DNA from 3 places in the Dehalobacter sp. MCB1 genome. Region 1 is predicted to be linked to each of the others. Evidence: riboswitches for the same ligand, from Rfam matches in the RefSeq annotation. Region 1 holds a riboswitch; each other region holds the start of a gene.

Evidence for each region. A riboswitch is a leader RNA that binds a small molecule or an ion and turns the genes downstream of it on or off. The one in region 1 is predicted to bind cobalamin.
Region 2: another riboswitch for cobalamin. It lies ahead of A7K50_RS01390 (ABC transporter ATP-binding protein); the one in region 1 lies ahead of A7K50_RS09905 (cobalamin-binding protein).
Region 3: another riboswitch for cobalamin. It lies ahead of cobT (nicotinate-nucleotide--dimethylbenzimidazole phosphoribosyltransferase); the one in region 1 lies ahead of A7K50_RS09905 (cobalamin-binding protein).

The regions. Positions count from the first base shown of each region.
Region 1 is NZ_LXPC01000012.1:433,628-441,380, forward strand. Features, by position in the region: gene A7K50_RS09895 (heme ABC transporter ATP-binding protein) at 1-674, opposite strand, end outside; gene A7K50_RS09900 (iron chelate uptake ABC transporter family permease subunit) at 675-1,724, opposite strand; gene A7K50_RS09905 (cobalamin-binding protein) at 1,740-2,657, opposite strand; cobalamin riboswitch at 2,777-2,961, opposite strand; gene A7K50_RS09910 (hypothetical protein) at 2,951-3,115, opposite strand; gene A7K50_RS09915 (SPFH domain-containing protein) at 3,148-4,011, opposite strand; gene lonB (ATP-dependent protease LonB) at 4,198-5,943, shown strand; gene lon (endopeptidase La) at 5,982-7,753, shown strand, end outside.
Region 2 is NZ_LXPC01000003.1:496-8,248, forward strand. Features, by position in the region: gene A7K50_RS01385 (energy-coupling factor transporter transmembrane component T) at 1-361, opposite strand, end outside; gene A7K50_RS01390 (ABC transporter ATP-binding protein) at 348-1,844, opposite strand; cobalamin riboswitch at 1,954-2,134, opposite strand; gene A7K50_RS01395 (zinc ribbon domain-containing protein) at 2,192-2,392, opposite strand; gene A7K50_RS01400 (Crp/Fnr family transcriptional regulator) at 2,670-3,335, opposite strand; gene A7K50_RS01405 (4Fe-4S binding protein) at 3,656-4,861, opposite strand; gene A7K50_RS01410 (hypothetical protein) at 5,120-5,425, opposite strand; gene A7K50_RS01415 (reductive dehalogenase domain-containing protein) at 5,438-6,979, opposite strand; gene A7K50_RS01420 (helix-turn-helix domain-containing protein) at 7,325-7,681, opposite strand.
Region 3 is NZ_LXPC01000010.1:55,929-63,681, forward strand. Features, by position in the region: gene A7K50_RS06605 (NYN domain-containing protein) at 1-613, shown strand, start outside; gene A7K50_RS06610 (diguanylate cyclase) at 610-2,160, opposite strand; gene A7K50_RS06615 (flagellar motor protein MotB) at 2,337-3,065, opposite strand; gene motA (flagellar motor stator protein MotA) at 3,068-3,868, opposite strand; gene A7K50_RS06625 (hypothetical protein) at 4,233-4,727, shown strand; gene cobT (nicotinate-nucleotide--dimethylbenzimidazole phosphoribosyltransferase) at 4,791-5,909, opposite strand; cobalamin riboswitch at 6,038-6,214, opposite strand; gene A7K50_RS06635 (tetrahydromethanopterin S-methyltransferase subunit H) at 6,374-7,327, shown strand; gene A7K50_RS06640 (hypothetical protein) at 7,536-7,753, shown strand, end outside.

The DNA of each region.
Region 1 (7,753 bases):
GGACTGCCATAAGCCACAATTTTGCCTTTATCCAGAAGAATGATTCTATGGCTGAATTGGGCGGCAAGGTTAAGATCGTGCAAAACAGCGATCACGGTCAGGCCTTTAGTTTTATTCAAACGATCCAGAAGCTCCAGCAATTCATATTGGTGCTGGATATCTAAATGAGAGGTTGGTTCATCGAGCAGCAGGACTTTGGGTTCCTGAGTTAAGGCTCTGGCCACAATGACTCTTTGCCGCTCACCTCCGCTTAGTTCGTTCACAGAGCGGTCCTTCAGGTGCCAGACGTTTGTCAGCTCCATCGCCCATTGAGCAATCTCCACATCCTTTTCAGAATCGCCCTCAAATCGCTTTTGATGGGGCATTCTGCCCATCAGTACCGTCTCCATGACAGAAAAAGCAAAATCCCCTCCGGTATCCTGGGGGACGACTGCAATCGTTTTGGCAAGATCTTTTTTCTTAATCTTAAAAATATCCTGATCGTCGAGCAAGACAACCCCCTTCTGGGGAGTAATTTCTGCGGTAATATTTTTTAGCAGGGTAGACTTGCCGGACCCGTTGGGTCCAATAATGGACACAAAACTGCCCCTGCTGATTTCCAGACTTAAGCTTTCCAGAATATTTTTACTGCCGTAGGCAAATGTGAGGTTACTGGCAATGATTGAAGGCTCCACTTATATTCCTCTCTCTTTCTTTTTCTTCAGCAGATAGATGAAAAAGGGCCCGCCAAAAAGCGCGGTAATGACACCGACAGGGATTTCCTGTGAACCCATGCATGTCCTGGCAATCGTATCGGTAATCACCAAAAAAGTTCCGCCCACTAAGAAAGAGAGCGGAAGCAGGATCCGGTGATCCGGACCGACTAGAATCCTAACAATGTGCGGAACTATCAATCCGACAAAACCAATCGAGCCGCAGGCAGCCACAGCGCCAGCTGTTGTCAGTGAAGTAGCGACAAGAAGAATAATCTGCAGTTTCCCAAGATTGATACCCAGATGCTGAGCGGTACTGTCGCCAAAAACCATCGCATTCATTTCCTTGGCTAAAGTAAATAAGACAATGATGCCAATAATCGTGAACGGAGCGGCAAGCTGGATATGTTCCCAGCTCTTATTGGCAAAACTGCCCATGAGCCACAGATAGATTTTATCGATATCTTCCGTATTTAAAACCATCAGAAAAGACATGACTGCTGACAGGAACGCACTGAGTGCGACACCTGCCAGTAGCAGTGTAGTGACAACAACTTTTTTTCCAACTCTGGCCAGGGAGTAAACAATCCAGGTTGTGAGAAATGCTCCGGCAAAACTAAAAACAGGAATTTCAATCATACCCAGGAAACCGGCTGCTCCTGTAACAATGGCGACCGTGGCTCCCAAACCTGCACCTGAAGATACCCCCATCACGTAAGGATCTGCCATTGGGTTTTTAAAAAAACCCTGCAGCGTACCTCCTATAACCCCTAGGGCTCCCCCGACCAAAGCTGCCAGAATGATTCTTGGAATACGCAGAGTCCAGATAATTGTCTGGTGGACCTGTGAATAGTCTTCCGCGTGAAACCAGTGATTCAATAAAGGTACTTTGCTCAGGATAACCCCGGCACTCTCTTTAAAAGAAATGTTCGCGGAGCCAATCGTTGTGCAGAAAATGCCCACGATGACCAAAAATAAAGTGAAGATGATCAGCAAGTACTTCCAATTTTTCCTGCTTTTTAATACATCCATGATTGATAACTCCGTTTATTTACCGAAAACTTCGGGATGAATCGTTACCGCCATTTGTTCCAGACCCTCGATAACTCTCGGGCCTGCTCTGCTGATCAGGTTGTCATCAATTGCAAATACCCTGTTGTTTTTCACGGCGCTTAAGACTTTATAGCCGGCTCGATTTTGGATATCTGCAGGGGTATGTGCATGGGTATTGATGATATAGTAATCCGGATCGGCTTGAAGCAAATTTTCCATGCTGTAATTATAATACCTTTCCGTGTTGTCGGCAGCAATATTAACACCACCGGCAACTTCAATAATATTATTGACAAAACTGGTTGAACCGGCTGACATCAAAGGATCATCCCAGATTTCAACAAATACGCTTGGTTTGGCCAGGCCTTTGACTTTGGAAGTGATATTTTCTACTCTGGTTCTCATATTTGCATTCAGCGCAGTAGCCTCAGCTTCCTTGCCGGTCAGAGAACCGGCCAATTCAATATTGCTGATGACCTGATCAATCGTATCGGCATCGAGCACAACGACAGTCGTGCCTAGTTCTTCAAGCTTCGTGATAACATCTTCCTGTACGCCGGCGGAGATAAAGACCATATCCGGATCTGCAGCGACAATCATTTCCACATTCGGGTCTTTAAAGCCGCCCATTTTTTCTTTGGTCAGCGCCTGTTCAGGATAGTCGCAGTATTCTGAAACACCAATGATTTCTTGATCAAGTCCAATGGCAAAGAGAATTTCGGTGATAGCAGGGGCTAAAGAAATAATTTTCTGGGGATACTTGTCGATGGTAATCTCTCTGCCCAGCGTGTCCGTAAACATCTTTTCCTGTTGGGCCTGTTGGTTTTTTGTTGAACAGCCTGTGGCCAAGCCAAGGGCCAGGGTAAGGACCATGGTCAGAATCAGCAGTAGTACAAATGGTTTTTTCTTCATAATCATTTCTCCTTTGTTTTGATTCTTTTAAGATAAAACAAAAACAAAAGTCTCTTAATTCTAAGAGACTTTCCCATTCTAAGTCGGCTTAATCATTAAAGGAAGCGTTTTTACCATACATCATCTTCCTAATCCGAGGCAGGTCTCCTGGCTTACGGGTCATTCTCCTTCCGGCCTTCCCGGATCATATCCAGTGGCATTCAGAATTCGTCTCCTCATTCTGAGGCACCTAGGATCAATCATTCATTTCTCATTTCTCTACGCTTACAATATTGCATAGAAGGCCCTTTTTGTCAATCGGATTTTTTTTTAGGAATCCTTCCTGCTTTCCGGACGCTTTCCCGTAAGAGATATTCAATATGAGCGTTGACGCTTCGGAATTCGTCGGACGCCCATTCTTCAATCATGCTGAATAACTTTGGATCGATACGCAGCGGAAAGTTCTTCTTGTCTGCCATTATCCTGCTCCTGCTGACGCCTTTTTTATTTTTTAATACAGAGTGCCGGTATTGAGTACTGGCTGGGCTGAACGGTCAGAGACAATTGCGACCAGCAGGTTGTTGATCATTGCCATCTTGCGTTCGTCGTCGAGTTCAATTGTCCCGCTGTTTTCCAACTGCTGAATAGCCATCTGGGCCATTCCGACAGCACCTTCCACAATTTTCTGACGGGCAGCCAGGATTGCGTTAGCCTGCTGCCTCTGAAGCATGGCGCTCGCAATCTCGGTGGCATAGGCCAGGTGGGTTAGGCGTGCTTCAATTACTTCCACGCCGGCAAGTGTCAGGCGCTCCTGAAGTTCCTTCGCAATTTCTTCGGCTACTTCCTCGGTGTTGCCCCTTAAGGAAACATCACCTTCTTCATAATTGTCATAAGGATATTTGGTTGCAACATGACGCAGCGCTGTCTCACTTTGGATTTCTACAAACTGTTCATAATTGTCTACATCAAATACAGCTTTAGCCGAGTCCACCACTTTGATCACGACAACTGCAGCAATTTCAATCGGATTGCCGTCGACATCATTGACTTTCAAACGTTCGCTGTTGAAGTTGCGGACTTTCAGGGAAATCTTTTTCGCGGCAACGAACGGAACCGTCAGCCAGATACCGGGTTCGCGGATACTGCCGATATAGCTGCCGAAAAATGTCAGTACTTTGGCTTGATTCGGCTGGATAACCTGGATGCCGGTTGAGACAATCAGTGCCAGAAGAAGCAGAACCACTGCTAGTACGATATTCGTGAATCCTGTTTCTTGAACTGAGGCAACAATATTAAATGTTGCAGCAGCCAAAAGGGCTAAAAAAATGAGAATGCCCAGGAACCCGTTAACTTTCCATGCTTTTTTTTCAATCATAGCTATCATCCTTTCTTTGTGAAAAACCAGTTTAAATCAAACTGGATCAAACATTTAATTGATATAATAATGATATCATTCTAATATAATTAATGCAACGATTTTTGCGGGTGACTTTCGCAATATGTTTTGAATCTTCTGATCTGGTAAATACTACATAGAGAGTGTTGAGCAGGAGGTACTGGAATGGAAGGTTTGGGGTTTGGGTCACTACTGGCAATGATTCAGTTGGCTTTTGTATTGGTTGTTGGAATTTATTTCTGGACGATGTTAAGGCAGCAGTACTCGACGAGATCTGCTGTGGAGAAGGAGTCCGTGAAACAAAAAGAAAAGCTGCAAAGAATGCGTAAAATATCTTTGACGATCCCGCTGTCGGAAAAGACCAGACCGGAAGTCTTTGCGGAAATCATTGGACAAAAAGAAGGTGTGAAAGCACTTCGGGCTGCTTTATGTGGGCCGAATCCTCAGCATGTTCTACTGTACGGGCCTCCGGGTGTCGGCAAAACAGCCGCGGCCAGGCTTGTCCTTCAAGAAGCTATGAAAAATCCGCTCTCGCCGTTTAAAAGTGAGGCAAAATTTATTGAAATTGACGGTACGACGGCCAGATTCGATGAGAGAGGGATCGCTGATCCGCTGATCGGTTCTGTCCATGATCCAATTTATCAAGGCGCAGGTGCCATGGGGATGGCGGGGATACCACAGCCCAAGATGGGTGCTGTCACGAAAGCCCATGGCGGGATTCTTTTTATTGATGAAATTGGTGAACTTCACGCCATTCAAATCAATAAACTGCTTAAAGTGATGGAGGACCGCAAGGTTATTCTGGAAAGTTCCTATTATAGCTCTGAGGATAGCAATATCCCTGAGCACATCCACGATATTTTCCAAAACGGCTTGCCGGCAGATTTTAGAATGATCGGCGCGACGACCAGAAGACCGGAAGAAATACCAGCGGCAGTACGCTCACGCTGTATGGAAATTTTCTTCAGGGCGCTTCAGCCGGAGGAGATTGCGGTTATCGCCAAAAACGCTGCCGAAAAAATTGATATTGAGATCACAGACGGAGCATTGGAAGTTCTTAAAAAATATGCCACGAACGGCAGAGAAGCTGTCAATATCGTACAGCTGGCAGCCGGAGTCGTTCAAAATGAAGGCCATCGTTGTATTGATGAGGAGAATATCGAATGGGTGGTTATGACCGGACAATACACGCCAAGGCCTGAGAAAAAAATTCCACCTTTCCCCCAGATTGGATTGGTCAATGGCCTGGCAATCTACGGAGCAAACCTTGGCATGCTCCTGGAAATTGAGGTCACAGCCTACCCGGTCAAGAACCGTAAGGGGGAGCTCTATGTAACTGGAATTGTTGAAGAGGAAGAATCAGGTTATGAAGGTAAAAAAACGCGCCGGAAAAGCATGGCGCGCTCCTCGTTGGAAAATGTTTTGACCGTACTTTGCCGGGAGCATAAGATTGAACCGCGTCATTACGATATCCATGTCAATTTCCCCGGGGGAGTTCCAATGGATGGTCCATCTGCAGGCACAGCTATGGCGACAGCAGTGTATTCGGCAATTAAAAAATGCAAGGTGGATAATACCATAGCTATGACCGGGGAGTTATCGATCAGGGGAAGAGTAAAACCGGTTGGCGGGATCAGTGCAAAAATTGAGGCAGCCGTCCAGTCAGGGTGTAAAAAGGTATTTATTCCGCAGGAAAACTGGCAGGCCAGGTTTACTCACTGGGAAAAGGATATCCAGATCATTCCGGTGGAGACGCTCGATGAGATATTGAATGAAGTACTTCAACCCGCTTTGCCAGCCGCCAACATGGTCGAAGTGGATTTATCGGAAAAAGAGGTGTCGCTTAATAAGGTGCTGAAAAGGATAAAAATCCCATCCGGCAATTTGCATGAACAAGGTAAACCGTGTTAGAATATAGCACTGACAAGTCTTTTGAGGGGAGATAAATTATGCACGAAAGAGAGATACCGATCCTTCCGCTTAGAGGAATCCTTGTCTTTCCCTATATGGTGATTCATCTTGATGTCGGTAGGGAAAGATCCATGGCAGCCATTGAGGAAGCAATGCTTTTGGATCGCCAGATTCTTCTACTTTCACAAAAGGAAATGGAAATAGACAGCCCGACGACCGATGATCTGTATACTGTAGGCACAATTGTTGATATTAAACAGCTTTTGAGACTTCCCGGTGGGACAATGCGCGTTCTTGTCGAGGGGATCTGCCGTGCCCAGGTCATCGAATTTTTGACGGAAGATCCTTTCTTCAAAGCGCAGGTTGAAAAATTCCCCGGTAATGAGCGTATGACTCCCGAACACGAGAATATGACCAGGAGTCTAACACATCAGTTTGAGGAATATGCGCGTCTCAGCAAAAAAGTATCTCCCGAAGCGATCGGATCGGTGCTTGCTGTGAAAGAGCCTGGCCGGATGGCCGATTTAGTGGCTTCCCACCTGAATTTAAAGATAGAGGATAAACAGTCGGTTCTTGGTGCGATTGATGTTAATGAACGCCTGGAAAAGCTTACCGAACTAATTATGCGTGAAATCGAGATCCTTGAATTGGAAAGACGCATCGGGCTCAGAGTCAGAAAACAGATGGAAAAGGCCCAGAAAGAATACTATTTAAGGGAACAGATTAAAGCGATCCAGAAAGAACTGGGCGACAAGGATGAAAAACAGGCTGAAATTGAAGAATATAAAGAGAAGATCGAAAAGGCGAATCTGACGGATGAGGCCAGGGAGAAGGCTTTAAAAGAACTGGATCGCCTCGAAAAAATGGCTGCATCTTCCGCTGAAGGAACCGTTGTCCGGACGTATATTGACTGGATCATTGCTCTTCCCTGGAATAAAGAGAGCCGGGACAAAGCTGACATGCGCAAGGCTGAAAAAATATTGGAAGAAGATCACTATGGATTGGAAAAAGTCAAGGAGAGGATCCTGGAGTTTCTTTCCATCCGTAAATTGACGCCGAATATGCATAGCCCGATCCTTTGCTTCATTGGACCGCCAGGAGTAGGCAAGACCTCACTTGCCAAGTCTATCGCGAGGTCCCTGGACCGTAAGTTCGTCAGGATGTCACTGGGTGGCGTTCGCGATGAAGCGGAGATCAGGGGTCACCGCCGGACGTATATTGGGGCATTGCCGGGCAGGGTGATTCAGGGAATTCGCAAGGCGGAAACAAAAAATCCGGTTTTTCTTTTCGATGAAATAGACAAGATGTCTTCAGACTTTCGCGGGGATCCTGCTTCAGCCATGCTCGAAGTGCTTGATCCGGAGCAGAATCATTCCTATGCGGACCATTATCTGGAGATTCCTTTTGATCTTTCCAAAGTGTTGTTCATCATGACAGCCAACTATATAGAGAATATTCCGCGCCCGCTTTTGGACAGGATGGAAGTTATTCATTTAAGCGGTTATACCGAAGATGAAAAAGTCAATATTGCGGTCCGGCACCTCGTACCGAAGCAGATGAAAGCGCACGGCCTAAAAGAAAACATTGTCCGGCTAGATAGCGCGTGCGTTCTGAAGGTTGTCCGCGGTTATACTCGGGAATCCGGCGTCAGGAATCTGGAACGCGAAATTGCCAATGTATTACGCAAAGTTGCGGTCCGGGTCGTGAAAAAGGAATGGGAACCGAGGACACTGACTTCGGAAGATATTGAAACCCTGCTTGGAGCCCCCCGCTATTTTTACCGAACTGTGGGCTTTGAACCGGAAATCGG
Region 2 (7,753 bases), on a different contig from region 1:
TGGCAGAAGTCCAGGTCGTAAACTGAACAGCAGCCAAAGTCACGGCTGCCGTGCGGGAAATACCCAAAGCAGCAGCCGGAATAGCGCCTGTATAAACAGACAGAATACCCCATTTCCAGAGAATATCTCCATCCCGGCAGAACAATAGCTGTATGACAACAATCTGCGAGGCTACTAAAAGCATTATTGGCAGCAGTATTTTATATTTTTTTAAATGGTTAGAAAAAATACAGTCCGTAATCATTACCAATGCAATCATCCCAATTTCCAGAATCAGATTCTGCGAAAACAAAGCCGTAAGGATCAGTGTTAAACACCATACCAACTTCGTACGTGGATCAATTTTTTCAATGAAATCCATAATCAACGCCTTCCTTCTGGAAATCTAACCCGATGTCTTTAAGGGTCTTTTCATAAGAACCAATCTCTTGGGCCGGAATATCCAATGCCAGACGGTGCTTGTGCATTGCCACAATACGATTGGCATATTGTTTGGCCAAACCCAGATCATGGGTAACGAGAATAACTGTTTTACCTTGCTGCTGAAATGCTGAGAGCAGCTCCATGATCACGACACTTTGTTCTTCATCTAAGCCTGAGGTCGGTTCATCAGCCATGATAATCTCAGGATCTCCTACTAAAACAGAGGCAATTGCCAGTTTCTGACGCTGGCAACGGCTGAGCCTATGCGGATGGATATCGGCGTATGCCAACAGCCCGACTTCAGTCAAAATTCCATTCACTTTCTCTTCAATTTCCCCTCTCGGCAGTTTCCTTGTTCTTAAAATAAATGCTACCTCGTCTTTTACTGTATTCGAAAAAATTTGAAGATCAGGGTTTTGAAACAGAAAACCTATTTGACTGCGTATGGTTGCAAAATTTCTTTTGGTTAGGGGTTTGCCAAATATCTGAATTGCACCAGCATCCGGGACAAGCAGACCTTCCATTAACTTTAAGAGCGTCGTTTTGCCTGAACCATTGAGTCCAATCAACCCAATAAAATCGCCGTGATTAATCGACAAATCAATTTTCTCACATCCCTTAAAATCCCCTTTATAGGTAAAGGTTAGATCCTTCACTTCAATTATTTTTTTATCTGTTGCTGTAATATTTTTTGCTGGGCTAGTTTTTTTATTTAACCGTTCTAGATAGTCATCAGGGCTGCATTCTTCTTTAATGGCTCCTTCAGCCATGATAAGAATACGATTGGTATAGGGGAGAATATCGCAGGCCCGGTCCATTACCATAATCACGGTAACTCCCTTTTCTCTGTTTAAATAAGCGATATGAGAATAGAGGTCTTGTTTTCCCTTTCCGTCTAATTCTGCGGTGGGCTGATCTAAAACAAGAATAGGAGTTTCCATCGCTAGAACACTTGCCAATACCACTCTTTGAGCTTGACCGCCGGACAGCCCATCCGTATTTCTTTGTTCAAAACCCTCCAGTCCAACGAATTGTAAAGTTTTTTTGACTCTATTCTTAATTTCCTCCCAAGGAAGTTCCATATTGGCAATGCCGAAAGCAACCTCTTCCGCCGCCGTGATACTGACAATCTGATTTTGCGGCTCCTGCATCATATAACCGATGTAATCGCACATTTTTGCTAAGGGGATTTCATGGATGTTTTGCCCCATCACCTTAATGGTACCGTTTAACTGCCCATTGAAAAATTGAGGCGCTGCTCCGGTGATGCTATGAAGCAACATCGATTTGCCCGATGCAGCTTCCCCTGTAATAGCAATGAAATCTCCTTGATTAATGGTTAAGTCAATATCTTTTAATACTTTTTTTGTTTCAGGCGGAAAAGCAAGAGATTCTATTTTAAGCTGTACCGCAGGTTCCATCGGATGAAAGCCTCCATATAAAAATCTAAACTATGTAAACGACATGCATACAAAAAAAGTTCCAGTTTTGAGAGATACTAACTCTCAAACTGAAACTTTACCATTGCTTCATGTTGATATCTTCATTGGCAGGTCTTCTGACTCATAGCTTTAACCGATTTCTGTGCCTTCCCGATTTCTCAGTGGCATCGTACAGTCATCACAGCTATTTACAGCGGCGGGTCCGTCCAGGAATTGCACCTGATTCCCTATTCTTCTCGATAAGAGACACCAAAAAAGAATGTATGATTATTACGTCTTATTCTAAATGAAATTGAAGAAAAGTCAAGAGAAAAGATGGTGAGATTTTAACATTTGCAGCCAGGACTACATTTCCCAGATGAACAGGTTTTACCACCTTTAACTCCATAGGCATTAACCGTTGTAAACCGCTGAGTTATTTTATCATCAGCGCACTGCGGACATATTTGTTTGTCTCTTGAACTAACACTACAAAAAACAGAAAACTTGTGACCACACTTTTCGCAGATAAAGTCATAAGTTGGCATTTAATAACCTCCTAAAAAATCTTTTCTTTATCAAATCAATAATAAATTCATTGAATCCCCAACATTATATCCGTATGACATCAGGAGAAAATACTAGTACCATGTCAACCCTAAATCTATATATCCTGGCGGCAGATTTCTGTTAATACTGCGTTGTCGTCAATCACCATACGCTCGGTATGCCTCAATCCTCCGCCTTGTCTTAAAAGAAATCTGCTCCCCATTATATTACAGTTTTAAGGTTGACAAGGTACTAGCTGGTCTTAATTGTAGATCTTTAAATATGTTTCTGCCAGTTTTTTAGACGGCTATAATCCTGTATAATGATCCCTCCATATATTGGCCGTATAATGTTCTCAGATTTTAAGTCGCGAAATAATTTTGACACCGTTACTCTTGTTGTATCTGCAAGTTCAGCCAAATCTTGTTGATTGATAAACAGTTGCATCCCTTGTTGATCTGCAAGTGCACATAAAGTTTCGATAATTCTATGGTCTACCTTGTAAGTGTAATGTTTCTGCAGCCGGCTTATATGGTTATTACTTTTCATTGAAAGGTCGTAGAGCAGCTCTTCAGTAAGCGTAAAATCAGACTTCATCAAACTTTTCATTTCCTGAATTGAAATTGCAGCGGCTACTGTGTCTTCAACAGCCGTAAATGAACCGAGAGGGGGAATACCGGTAAACAATGGCGCAATCATAAATAAATTATTTGCACCCAAGACATCAATGAGAACCTCATTGCCTTCTTCGTCAACTTTCGAATATTCAACCGTCCCTGTAAAAATATATAATAGCTTCTCAATCGTAATGCCTTGTTTAATAATAATGCTTCCTTTGGGATATAACAATCTTTCTCTATCCGCAAAAACTTTCTTCCAACCATCTATTGGCGACCGGAATAATTTTGTGTGTTTCAGCCATGGTAGATCATTATCACTCATGATTACACTCCCTTGTACTTAGCCTTATACTTAGACTAATTAATATGTGAAAATGTAATTATGTTGTTTCCTTGTCCTGCCTAAATCTCCTGATAATTAGAGATATGGGCAGACAGAACTACCCTTACCTTGATTATATATTATTTTTCTTCGTGGATATAGTATGCAGATAATGGACATCTAACGGCGAGCGTCAATTTAATTAACGCTGGTGAATGGTTATAAAAGTTGTTTTATGTTGCTAAATAGTAAGAGTATAACTAAAAATAAGATTGTCGCTGTCAAAGTACAGAAAAATATTTCCTTAGAGCCAAGGTGCCTCATAGTGACCTTCCTTTATTCGTTAGAATACCTTGTTCCTGTTTCTTTTGGAAAAGGGAATTTACGAACCGTCTTGCTTTCATTATGATTTCATTTATCACCCCGACTGGGCAAAAGTATAAACACCAAAATCTTCTAATAAACAACGATACAACCAGGATAATGCTGAGCAGTATCCATTGCACACTCACCCCCTGAAATCCAAAAAGGACTCCAAAGGGTTCATAACTGCCCCCTACACTGGGTGATTTCAAGCAGAAGCATAAAATCAGCACGATCCAGACTAACACGTATTTAATTTTTTGCAGCGATGTCGCTACATTATGATTACATTTTAGTTTTCCGCCTCCGATTTTTGCCAGTATTTCCTGAATTCCTCCAAAAGGACATAACCAATAACAGTATAGATTCTTCCCGCTTAAGAAGATAATTAATGGAATCCCGACGATCAAAATATACCAAAAAAGATTTTGTTTAAAAGCTGGGAAGAATCCCATTAATCCACTGGCAATGTTTGCAAGCGAAATTGAACAGTTAAACCAGAAACCTGTAAAAAATATACTGCATATAATAACTATCCATCGCAGCTTCTTGATTTTCAAACGCACTCCTATGATCGTTGCAAATATTAATAAAGCCAAACCTATTTCTTTGATCCCCAAATTAATATTCTCCGAAGGCTCTGAAATATTCAAGCCAAATTGGTTTCTACCCAACCCGTGACTAGCCTGGTGGACTGCATTGGTAATCCCTCTCGATGAAAGCGTAGCGCCCGTCACCCTGTCAATATCCCGACCAATTTCCAGCGGTTCATCTACAGCTTTACCTATAAATTGTTTCGGAAAATCCCCACTCAAAACTGAATGAATATAGGATGGTGTTTCCGTAGCATACCCTACAACCTGGACTTTTAAAATGTTACCATTGGAATCTGTAGCCGTTAAGACAGATACAGGACCGCCATAGCCGTTTCCTTGACCAAAAACTACGTATCCCTGCAGCGTATACTGACCGTTGATATTCTTATAGCCTGCATAGGTCAGAGGGTGAGTTTCAATCGCTTTAAACTCCTGAGCATCGCTCAGCATAGAGGGTAAGAATTGCTGGACATCCATCTGTCTGCCCTTAAAACTAAACAATAATGCGATCATTAAAGATCCAAAAAACATAAATAAGAACAGTTTTTTTAAATGAATTTTAGACAAAATTACACATCTCCCGGTATACCATCGTTTATTATATCCGCACTACGCGCCTTTCTCAGCACTTCTCGCCTCAAATTGAAACATAGTGCATGTAGTTCCAAGTCTTGTTAGATCCGGCTACAAGAGTGTCCCTCAAATCTTCTCGAACTGCCAACCACGCTTTTACGGCAACGGTTCGACTGCCCAGCGATTATGTTTTTGTTTTCTCTCTGGGCAGCAAACCATTCAGCCTTACCTTAAAACTGAGAACAAAAATAATTACATTTTAGATGCATTATCAGTTATTTTTGCTTTCGGTACAGTAAAAAACCAACGCCAGATCCCGACTCCTGAAATTACAGTGATTGCAGTCAAAAAGACTCCTCCCATTAAAGCAGCACGTGACTCATTTTCACCGAGACTAGTGAAAATAAATATATCCGTTAAAAAGAGTAATAAAACCCACGCACAAACGACTAACCATTTCCACCAATTTAAGCTTTGACCACGCTGCTTCGACCATGAATACAACCAATACACAGCTACTGCTGTTCCCATTCCTGCAATGAACGAATAAAGGCTCATCCGCTATCCCTCCTATTTCTTAAAGATGCCTTCCGGTATTCCGTCAAAGAACATATCCGTTCTCATCCACCAAGGCACGTCTTTATAAGTCGCCCACGTCGGAGCATTATAATCGTCCTTTGACGGACTCGGATAAAAGCTCTTTTGCCCCCATAGCATGATTTGATGTGCTATTCCGGTTCGATCTCTTACAGCCAATTCACGGCTATACTTATGCAATGCATTATCATATCTGCGCCACGGACACACAGAATAACAAACACCGCACATATGCCTGACGGGAACAGAAGCATAATAGTTCTGACATTTTTCTCTGTCTGACATCCAACGTACCACGCCATCGTCCTGCAGTTCGGGTTGTCCGGCTGGAATAGAGCCACCAGGACATTTTTCCGCACAAATACCACACTTGTCGCAGAAATCTTTTAAGCCCATGTTGATTGGCCGATCTGGCTCCATAGGAAGATTTGTCAGTACAACAGCCAATTTTACCGAGGGTCCAAATTCAGGTGTAACCAATATGCCGGGCCTTCCCATCTCACCTAATCCGGCATCAATTGCTAACGGTGTGGGTAAAAGTTCATCCCACCCTATAATTGGGTTTCCGTTATATCTGGCAGGATAGCCCAAAGCTTTGATAAAACCTGTAAGTCTTGCAGCAGCAAGACCTGACCGCGTATATGCCTCAAATGGACTGTAAAAAAGCGGTGTTGCTTCTATTAAATTAGGTTCATGGGGTACAGCAATGACAATTGCATATTGCCACCAATCCGGGATGTCTATGGGACCACCTCTTACCCCTCTTGGCGTTATTGGATCGATTCCTACCGCAGCTAAAATTGGAAGCATCCTGGGGTCCACGCCACCACCCCAGCCTAAGATCCACCTCGGATTGACTTTCGTAATACCCACTAAAGTCCCACCAAAGAGGCCTGCCATTTTTTTAATGAGTTTGCTTGTTTCTTTTGGATCCTTAACTTTTAATGGTTCTTTGATTACACCCTTAAAGTCCCACTCTTTTGGGTCCCCTACTAAGGGAGCAAGCATGCTGGTCCAAGCCTTGTTCCATGCGGTTGCAATCCCCCACATATCCTTATTCATTTTTTTCTCTTCTTCAGCGAGGTTCGGAAGAAGTTTGGTGAACCATGCTCTATCGCTTTCCAGTTTATCAGGATGCTTTGCGTAATATTCCTTCAATCTGGGCATTAAATTTTCTTCGCCTTTTTGGCTTAGTAAAGCATCTTCCTGATAGTACAGACGACGAAAGGTTGGTGAATCAACGTCTTGATCCACACGATTGACTGGTCCTTTAATCTCATAGCCAGGCTTATCTACTCTAAATGGCTCACGATTAAAATATACTTCCCCTTGTTCTGATTCCCATCCCATCATCGTATCAATGGACTTTGCATCACCAAAGCTGCTGGCAGCAATTCCCCCGAGTGCCGCTACACCTCCAGCAAGCCCGGCAAATTTAAATAAAGAACGTCTGCTGATTTGAACGGATTTAATCTTGTCTACTACCGAGCCATTTTCTAACTGGTTATTTTCCATCCTGTTCACTCCATTCCAATTTGTGAAAATAAAAAAGATCATGTTAAAAGTCCCTTAGATGCTATACATTTGCGCAATGAAGTCATGGTTTTTTAGACTCGTGAGTCTATACCTCTCCTCCTTTACTTAAAATACAGATCATATCTTAAACATGAGCGCTCGTATTCAGTTTATAGCAGTCAACTTTTTGTGTATGTTAAACAAATACTTTTCTGAATATTCAGAAAAGTCAAATGTAAACAAAGGAGCAATAGACTATTTCAGACTAATGCTCCCCAAAAATATTTGCCTTATTTTACATAGTTTCGGAGTTTACGCACAGAGTTTCTTAGTTTTTGTTTAGTATTATTCGGACTCCTGAACCTGAATCCCCCAATGTGCAAGTTGTTTTAGAATCGGCATCAAGTCACTACAAAGGTCCGTCAATGCATATTCAACCCTCACCGGCATCTCCATATATTGTTTGCGGTAGATAAGACCGTCTTCTTCCAATTCCTTCAATGAACTTGCCAACATCGTATTTGTTATGCCTCTAATCTTGCGTTTCAGTTCATTATACCTTGTTATACCGTCTTGATTAAGCGCGCATAAAATAGGCACTTTCCATTTTCCGCCTATTAACCTTAGTGCGCTTCCTAATGGACAGTCCTCCATACATGGGCAGTTATTTCTGCATGCGCTGCTGTTTTGATCGCTTTTCATAGTCAGTTCTTCCTTACCTACTCATCATTTTCTGCGTACTTGAAAAATAAAATACAGATGGTAATATTGTAC
Region 3 (7,753 bases), on a different contig from region 1:
GATGGACATTTTATATTCCAAAAGCGTTGATGGCTTTTGCATTGTTTCCAGCGACAGCGATTTTACAAAGCTAGCTTCCAGGCTTAGAGAAGCCGGCATGTATGTAATCGGCATGGGCGAGAAGAAAACACCACAGCCGTTTATCGCTGCCTGTGAAAAGTTTAAATACCTCGAGGTTCTAGGTGTCATTCCTGCAAGCCCCTATGAGACAAACGAACAGGCTAAAACGCGGGTGCAGGGGACACCTCAGGAAGGAATGGCCAGCATTGATGAACTTATTGAAGCCATCAAAATCATTGTCACAGAAAGTTCCGATGAAGATGGCTGGGCATTTTTAGGTGAAGTCGGCATCAAGCTGAATAAGCGCTATCCTGATTTTGATACCAGAAACTACGGCCACGTTAAACTGACACCGCTGATTGCTTCCTTAAAACAATTTGAAATTCAATCCCGCAGAACCAGTAATCCCAATATCAGCCATAAATATATCCGTAACAAGGCGGAGGCTGAAATAGGCAATAAAAAAACACGAACGCCCGAAGCAATCGTGTCTCCTGAAGAATATCGCGTTAAACCGAATGTCCGCTCCCGAACAAAGTCCATCAAACGTTAATTTGAATATTTTTTCTCCCTATACATGCGGAGATCAGCTGTTTTCAAAAGTTCGTCAGGGGTCATTCCATCCTCCGGACATATACTAATTCCAAACGACATTCCAACCCGGCAAATCTTATTGTTTATCATGATGGGTTTGACAAGCTTTTCCTGCATTCTCTGCATAATTCCGTCAAGCTCTGTCTTATTCTGCAATCTGGAAAATAATAGAACAAATTCATCGCCGCCCAGACGCGCTATTACATCCTGCCGTCTGACCACCCCGGCCAGGAGCGACGAAACCTTCATCAGCATTTGGTCACCGATGTCGTGGCCAAAGGTATCGTTAATGACCTTAAACCCATCTAAATCAATAAATACCAGCGCAAATTGCTGATCATGCTTATGATATTTCTCAATGGCCTTCTCCAATTTGTTGTAAAACATTCTGCGGTTTGGAAGATTGGTTAGTTTATCGTAATTCGCCATCTTTTCAAGTGTTTTAGACATAGCTTTATATTCCGTAATATTATGAAGATTGCCAACAACGCCGACAATGCCGTCAAGCTCGGTTTCGGTCACCGAGAATGATGCCATAATACTGATAACTTTGCCTGACGAATCAACCATATCAAACTCAATATTACGCAAAGACTTGTTTTTAAACAACAAATCTGTTCTTTGCAGGTTATACTTTTGAGCTTTAAAAAAATCTGAGAATCTCCGGCCGAGCATTTCACTGGCATCATATTTCAGCAGGTCAAATGTCGCCTGGTTGCATTTACGGATAATTCCTTTATTATCAAGCAGAACGATTGGATCCATCACTGTCTCCAAAATAATGTCCGGTGTCACCGCTATATTCACATCCATCAGTTTATACCTTCGGATCATATAGATGCCGCCTAATCCCCAGAAGATCGAGAAAAAATGAAATAAAGGCGGAATAAATGGAGTGATCAAAGGGAGGATCAAATCAGTACCGATCCCGATCAGCATCATGACGCCCGCCAGAATCGAAATGCTTTTGGCTTGTTTAATGAACCTCCGTCTTTGGCTGTTTTTGCCCCACCTTATGGTAAAGAACAGCGCAACACTTAAGTAAGCAAAAAGCATAAACCAATACAGCCAAAACCAGACTGAACCAATATTGGGTTCATACGTCCAACCCAGGCCGCTTGTACTCTGGACAAAGACTTTGGCGACCAATGATTCATTTGTCAACAGTGTTTTAAACAGTAAAATTGCCGGCAGGCCATACAAGGGGATATACCAATGGATACCCTGAATATTTTTTGTTTTTTCCGATAGAGCCAGAAAAAAGTGAGTGGCCAGCGGACAGAACATCACCCATCCAATCGCCGCGATCCGATGCCAGAATAAAGCATTCTCGGGACTTGGAGCGAGATAAAGGAATGAATAAATGAACGACCAGTATGCAAAACAGAAATTCAGAGAGGCTGATAATCTGTTTAAGGTTTCCTTATGATTCAATTTTAAAATATAGAAACCAAATAAGACAAAGGTATACGCCACAATCATCGATATATAAGACATGGCCAGCATAAATATCACCTGCGTTCTCACCTGAATGCAATAATTCGACTAATTCCAGGATATTTCAACATTATACTGCTGTCAAGTAGATTTCATTTTTCTGAATATATTAAAAAATACGATTGTCTGAATGCAATCGTATTTTTTCAATGATCATGTTTTCCAAGATCAATTCAATTTTCTTATTATTCTGCAACGGGATACTTACGAAGCAGGAAGATCTCAACGCGCCTGTTTTCTGCCCGGCCTTCCTCAACCGTATTATCGGAAATAGGGGAGTACTGCCCGTAGCCCTGAACTGAAAATCTTTCAGGATTCAGTCCGCCCTGATTAACCAGAAAATTCATGACGTTAATTGCACGAATCACGCTTAATTCCCAGTTGGAACGAAACTTCTCAGTATGGATGGGACGGTCGTCCGTGTGGCCTACGACTTTTATATCGTTATCCATATCATTTAGCATTTTCCCGATCTGCAGAAGGAGAGGGGAGAACGCATCGAGGATTTCCGCATCACCCGACGCAAAAAGCATCACATCCTGAATAACGATCTGCAAACCTTCCTTATCCAGATTTACTTTGACGTTATTATAATAACCGCTTTCATAGATTTCCTTTTCAAGTTGTTTTTTTATATCTGCCATCTTATCTTGTTCAAGCTCAGAAGCAAAAACATCCTCAGAACTGGATGGCTCAAGTTCTACCACTTGGTCGCTTTCCTTTTCTAAAAAGCTGGCACCACCTGCAAAAATTTCCTTAAAAGACTCGCTCAACTGCTGCAGTTTTACTTTATCGACTTGACTTATGGCAAACATAACGATAAAAAGTGCAAGCAGAAGCGTCAGCAGGTCGGAATACGGCAGCAGCCAGGATTCATCAACATGTTCTTCATGGTGTTGCTTTTTCTTCGACATCCTTATTCACCGCTGCCTTGTTTATTTTTTTCCTTTTCCTCTAGGATTTTTCTTTCTTTTGGATCGAGCATGCCAGTCAATCTTACTTTAATGCTGCTAGGGTTCTCTCCGGCCTGAAGGGCCAGAACTCCTTCGACAATAATGCGCATATTCTTAGTTTCGGCAGCAGATTTTCTTTTTAAGCGGGAAGCGATTGGGTGACAGACAACATAGCCGAGAAAAATACCAAACAATGTCGCGACGAATGCAGCGGCAATCATATGGCCAAGTTTTTCCGTATCATTTAAATTACCGAGCGCTCCGATTAGTCCTACGACCGCACCTAATACTCCCAGCGTCGGAGCATAGCTGCCTGCCGCGGAAAATATCGAGGCATTGGCACGGTGACGGTCCTCCATATTATCAATTTCCATTTCCATAATTTCTTGAATATAGTCATGCTCCAATCCGTCAACTACCAGGCTTAGCCCTTTTTGCAAATAACGGTCTTCAATTTCCATAATCGTCTGTTCAAGGGACAATAAGCCGTCTTTACGGGCTGTCATCGCCATATCGGTGATAAGTTCAATCAACGACACCGCATCATACGGTTGTTTTTCTCGAAAAAGGGCAGCTAATACTTTCGGAATGTTCAAGAATTCTTTTCTTGGGAATGAGTTCATCACGGCTGCAGTTGTCCCGATCAGAATAATAATGGCCGCAGCTGGATTCAACAGCACAGCTACATTGGCTCCTTTGACAATCATGCCTACGACTACGGCAAGAGCGCCTACAACGATTCCAATAATTAAAAAAATGTCCATTCTTACACCCTTTATTAAATTTTTATCTACAGATAGTCTGCGAATTATAAAAATATTGTATCATTATGCAGATTTTTTAACCAGCTCATTAATAGAAAATATTAGAGAATACTGTCATTTTTAGAAAATATTTATTAGTTTTTAACAGACAGCATATATTATCAAAAAGAAACATATAGCTATAAAATAAATATTGATCCTAAGATAATGATATATATCGGACAAAATATTTATGATATAATAATATCAGAATATTAAGAATATTGTCTAATACACACTAATTTATATTTTAAGGTCTTGATTCTTGAAAGGGGCTTTAGTATTCTGAATAACTAGAAAATTTAATAAGCAAGGGGTGGGCATCATGTTTGTTAGAAAAGGTTTTAGTCGTAGCTTATTCGTTATCATTCCTATTGTTATCCTTGTATATGTTTGCTCTCACTCCGTTCAACAAGCAGAAGGAATGTCTGCTACTGCGCAGGAGATTTCCGTGATTTATGTCATTTTGCCGAATGACCCCCAGGGCATTATCTTTAATCTTTGTAAAGAAAATGATTTGTCGTATGAATTGGTTTTGGCAGTTTATCGAGCCGAAGGAATTAATAATATCCAAATCACTACTGCAAAGTCAGACATAGAGAAGTTGGCATATTACAGAAATTACTGGGTTGATCAAGGCTATGCCGATGAGTTTGTCTTTGATCTGATGCTGTTATCTAATCACTACGGCCTTGAAGACATTCTTAAGATGGTAGAAGACGGCGGCTTATATGATCCTGATGGTTATGTCCAGCGTGTCGCAGATTTAAAATATAATCTTGAACAAAAGAAAAATGAAAGGCTTATTGAATATCGATGAATATGCAAAAAAGACATGAACGGATTATGCCCTACATGTCTTTTTTATCTTTCTTTGCAGATTTTAGAAGTCTCCAGTGGTAACTGCAGCTTGTTCAAATGTGGCCATTTCATCAGCGACTTTAAGGGCTGCCTCGACCATCGGGAACATCAAGGCGGCACCTGTGCCTTCTCCAAGTCTCATATGGAAGTCAAGTCTAGGTTTGAGCCCAAGCTGATGAAGAGCTAGATGCTGTCCAAGCTCTTCTGAACTATGAGAAGCAATCATATAGGAAGTGGATAGGGGTGCCAGTTTTGCTGCGGTTATTGCTGCAGCAGATGAAATGATGCCATCGAGGATAATCGGTACATGTTGATAGGAAGCTTCGAGGATTGCTCCAACGAGCGCAGCAATTTCGAGTCCACCAATTTTAGCCAGGGTATCAATCGGCGAGGCAGGGTCACACTGATTAATTTCGATTGCGCATTTAATCACGTTTTGCTTATTAATCAGGGCATCATCTTTTAAGCCCGTTCCGCGGCCAGTAACATCCTCAACAGAGTGACCGGTAAACACAGAGATTAAGGCAGCGCTCGGTGTTGTATTGCCAATACCGACTTCACCTGTTGCTAACAGATTAACACCAGAGTCAATCGCATTGGCGGCAATCCTTGCACCAGTCAGTATTGCAAGTATGGCCTCTTGACGGGTCATTGCCGGTCCTTTCGCCATATTGTCTGTTCCGTTTTTAACCCGGTAGGCCATAAGTTCAGGAGCGTCGAATGGGGTGGCAATGCCGATATCCGTACAAATAACATCTGCTCCGGCGTTCCGGGCGAGGACATTGATGCCTGCACCGCCATTTAGGTAACTATAGAACATTTGTTTCGTGATTTCCTGAGGTGCAGCACTGACGCCTTCGACGACAACACCATGATCTCCGGCCATAAGCAGGACTGCTTTTTTATTGATTTGGGGGTGTGTAGTGCCAAATATGCCTGCGAGCTGTTGTGCAATATCCTCTAAGACACCTAAGCTTCCGAGGGGCTTAATTTTCGCATCTACACGGCTTTTCATACCTGCCAAAGCTTCCTGATCGAGCGCTTTGATTCCGCCCATCAGTTCTTGTAACGCAGTTTCAAGTTCCTGCCCAGTCGCATTTTTCAGATTTTCCAAACCATGAAATTTTGTAAGGCTGCTCATTTAAAAAACCTCCAATTAAATAAAATTATTTGTTAGGCCATCCGTAGCCGATAAAAAATAAAACCCCACCACAAATTTTCTTGTGGTCGGGATTTTGCCGTCATCACCGCCGCTTTCCATTACCCAGGAAAGACTTTTACCTCTTAGGCAGGCCTCCTGACTCAGACTCAAACGTCCTGAACGCACCTTCCCAGCATACGCCAGTGGATCAGCGGGGACTCGTCTATACAGTGGTGGGTCCGTATCGGATTAGACCGATTTTCCTATTCTCCCCTTAGTGGGGCACCTAAGATTGTATACATATATTCAACTTCTATTAAGATAACGAAAATCATAAATAAAGTCAAGTCAAATTAATTTTTAATAATCGCTCAATCTGGCAATTGCTGTTAAATAATGGTTATTTACAATAATATATGGTATAATACGATTGCTAAATCATCCAAAGAGATATTGGAGAAAAAATGTTTAAATATGACTTAACACCAAAAGTTTGCCGTATCTGTGACATGATTATCGGTGGCCAACCTGGAGATAATCCGCCTCTGCTTATATCCTCAATATTTCATAACGGAGACCGTATTCTAGAAAGCCGCCGTGACAGGAAATTTGATCGTGAAAAAGCCCGTTTATACATTCTCAGGCAGGAAGAGCTGTCCGATCAGACAGGGATACCTGCCATAGTCGCTATGACAGCGGTTTCCGCAGATGAGATGAAGGAATATATTGATTTTTACCTTACAATCAGCAACCGCCCTTTTGCTATTGACATTTGGGGCGAAAAAGCGCGTCTTGATACGGCAGAATATGCTGCCAGCCTTGGTATTCAGGACAAAATTTTATATAACAGCATTACACCTTGGGATAAAGACATGATCGGCCAGGCAGCGGTATTAAAAGAATTGGGAATCAAACACGTGGTCCTGCAGGTCTTCGATGAAACGAACCAGACTCCTTCCGGCAGGGTACAGGCATGCCGTGAAATGCTGACAGCCATTGGAGCAAAAGATTTTTCCTCAGTCTTAATCGATACGACCGTAATGAATCTTCCGTCTATTTCTTTTTCAGCCCTGGCAGGTAAACAAATCAAAGCGGAAACCGGCTGGCCGGTTGGATCAGCCCCTGCTAATGGGACGTATATGTGGAAAGAAAGCCGGGAAATGTGGGGTGGGGAAGGCTTTTCCGCCATAAATGCTGCAGTGCATGCAGTATCGGCCGTCCTGTGGAGCGATTTCCTATTTTATGGGCCGATCAAAGGGGCGCCAAGCGTACTGCCTGCTGTAGCTGCAGCTTCGCTGATGGTTTCTACCTTAGCATATGATGAAAGCGGGGAGCTGCCGGCTAGTCCAACACATCCGCTGTATAGATTTTATGGTGATTTTGCTCAGAAACTGACAGAATTTGATAAAACCAAATAAAACACAGTTATTGTACATTTTGTAAGTGAATGTATAGGACAACAGCTCCTTTCTGAAGTGATCCTGTTAAGGATACTGCCTGGAAGGAGCTGTTTATATATTTGTATATTAGAAATTATTTCCAATATTCCACAAGGAGTAATTTTTGACTATACATTTCCATATATTGGTACTGGTGTTGTAATCGGATAAAAGTGAGGGCAATAATATGATTGCAAAATACGGAATCTTAATAGGGATAGCTTGTGGTACTGCTTTAGGAACCATTTTAGGAGCAGTGATCATAATATGCTTCGGCACATTTGAAACGTTTTTGTCTAAAACACTTTATCAGGTAAAACAGTTAAATGCCAGACAAATATGGGGAATATTTATCGCACTTATCGCAATATTTATTGGCTTTTATTTCTGTGAGGAGTTATTTCT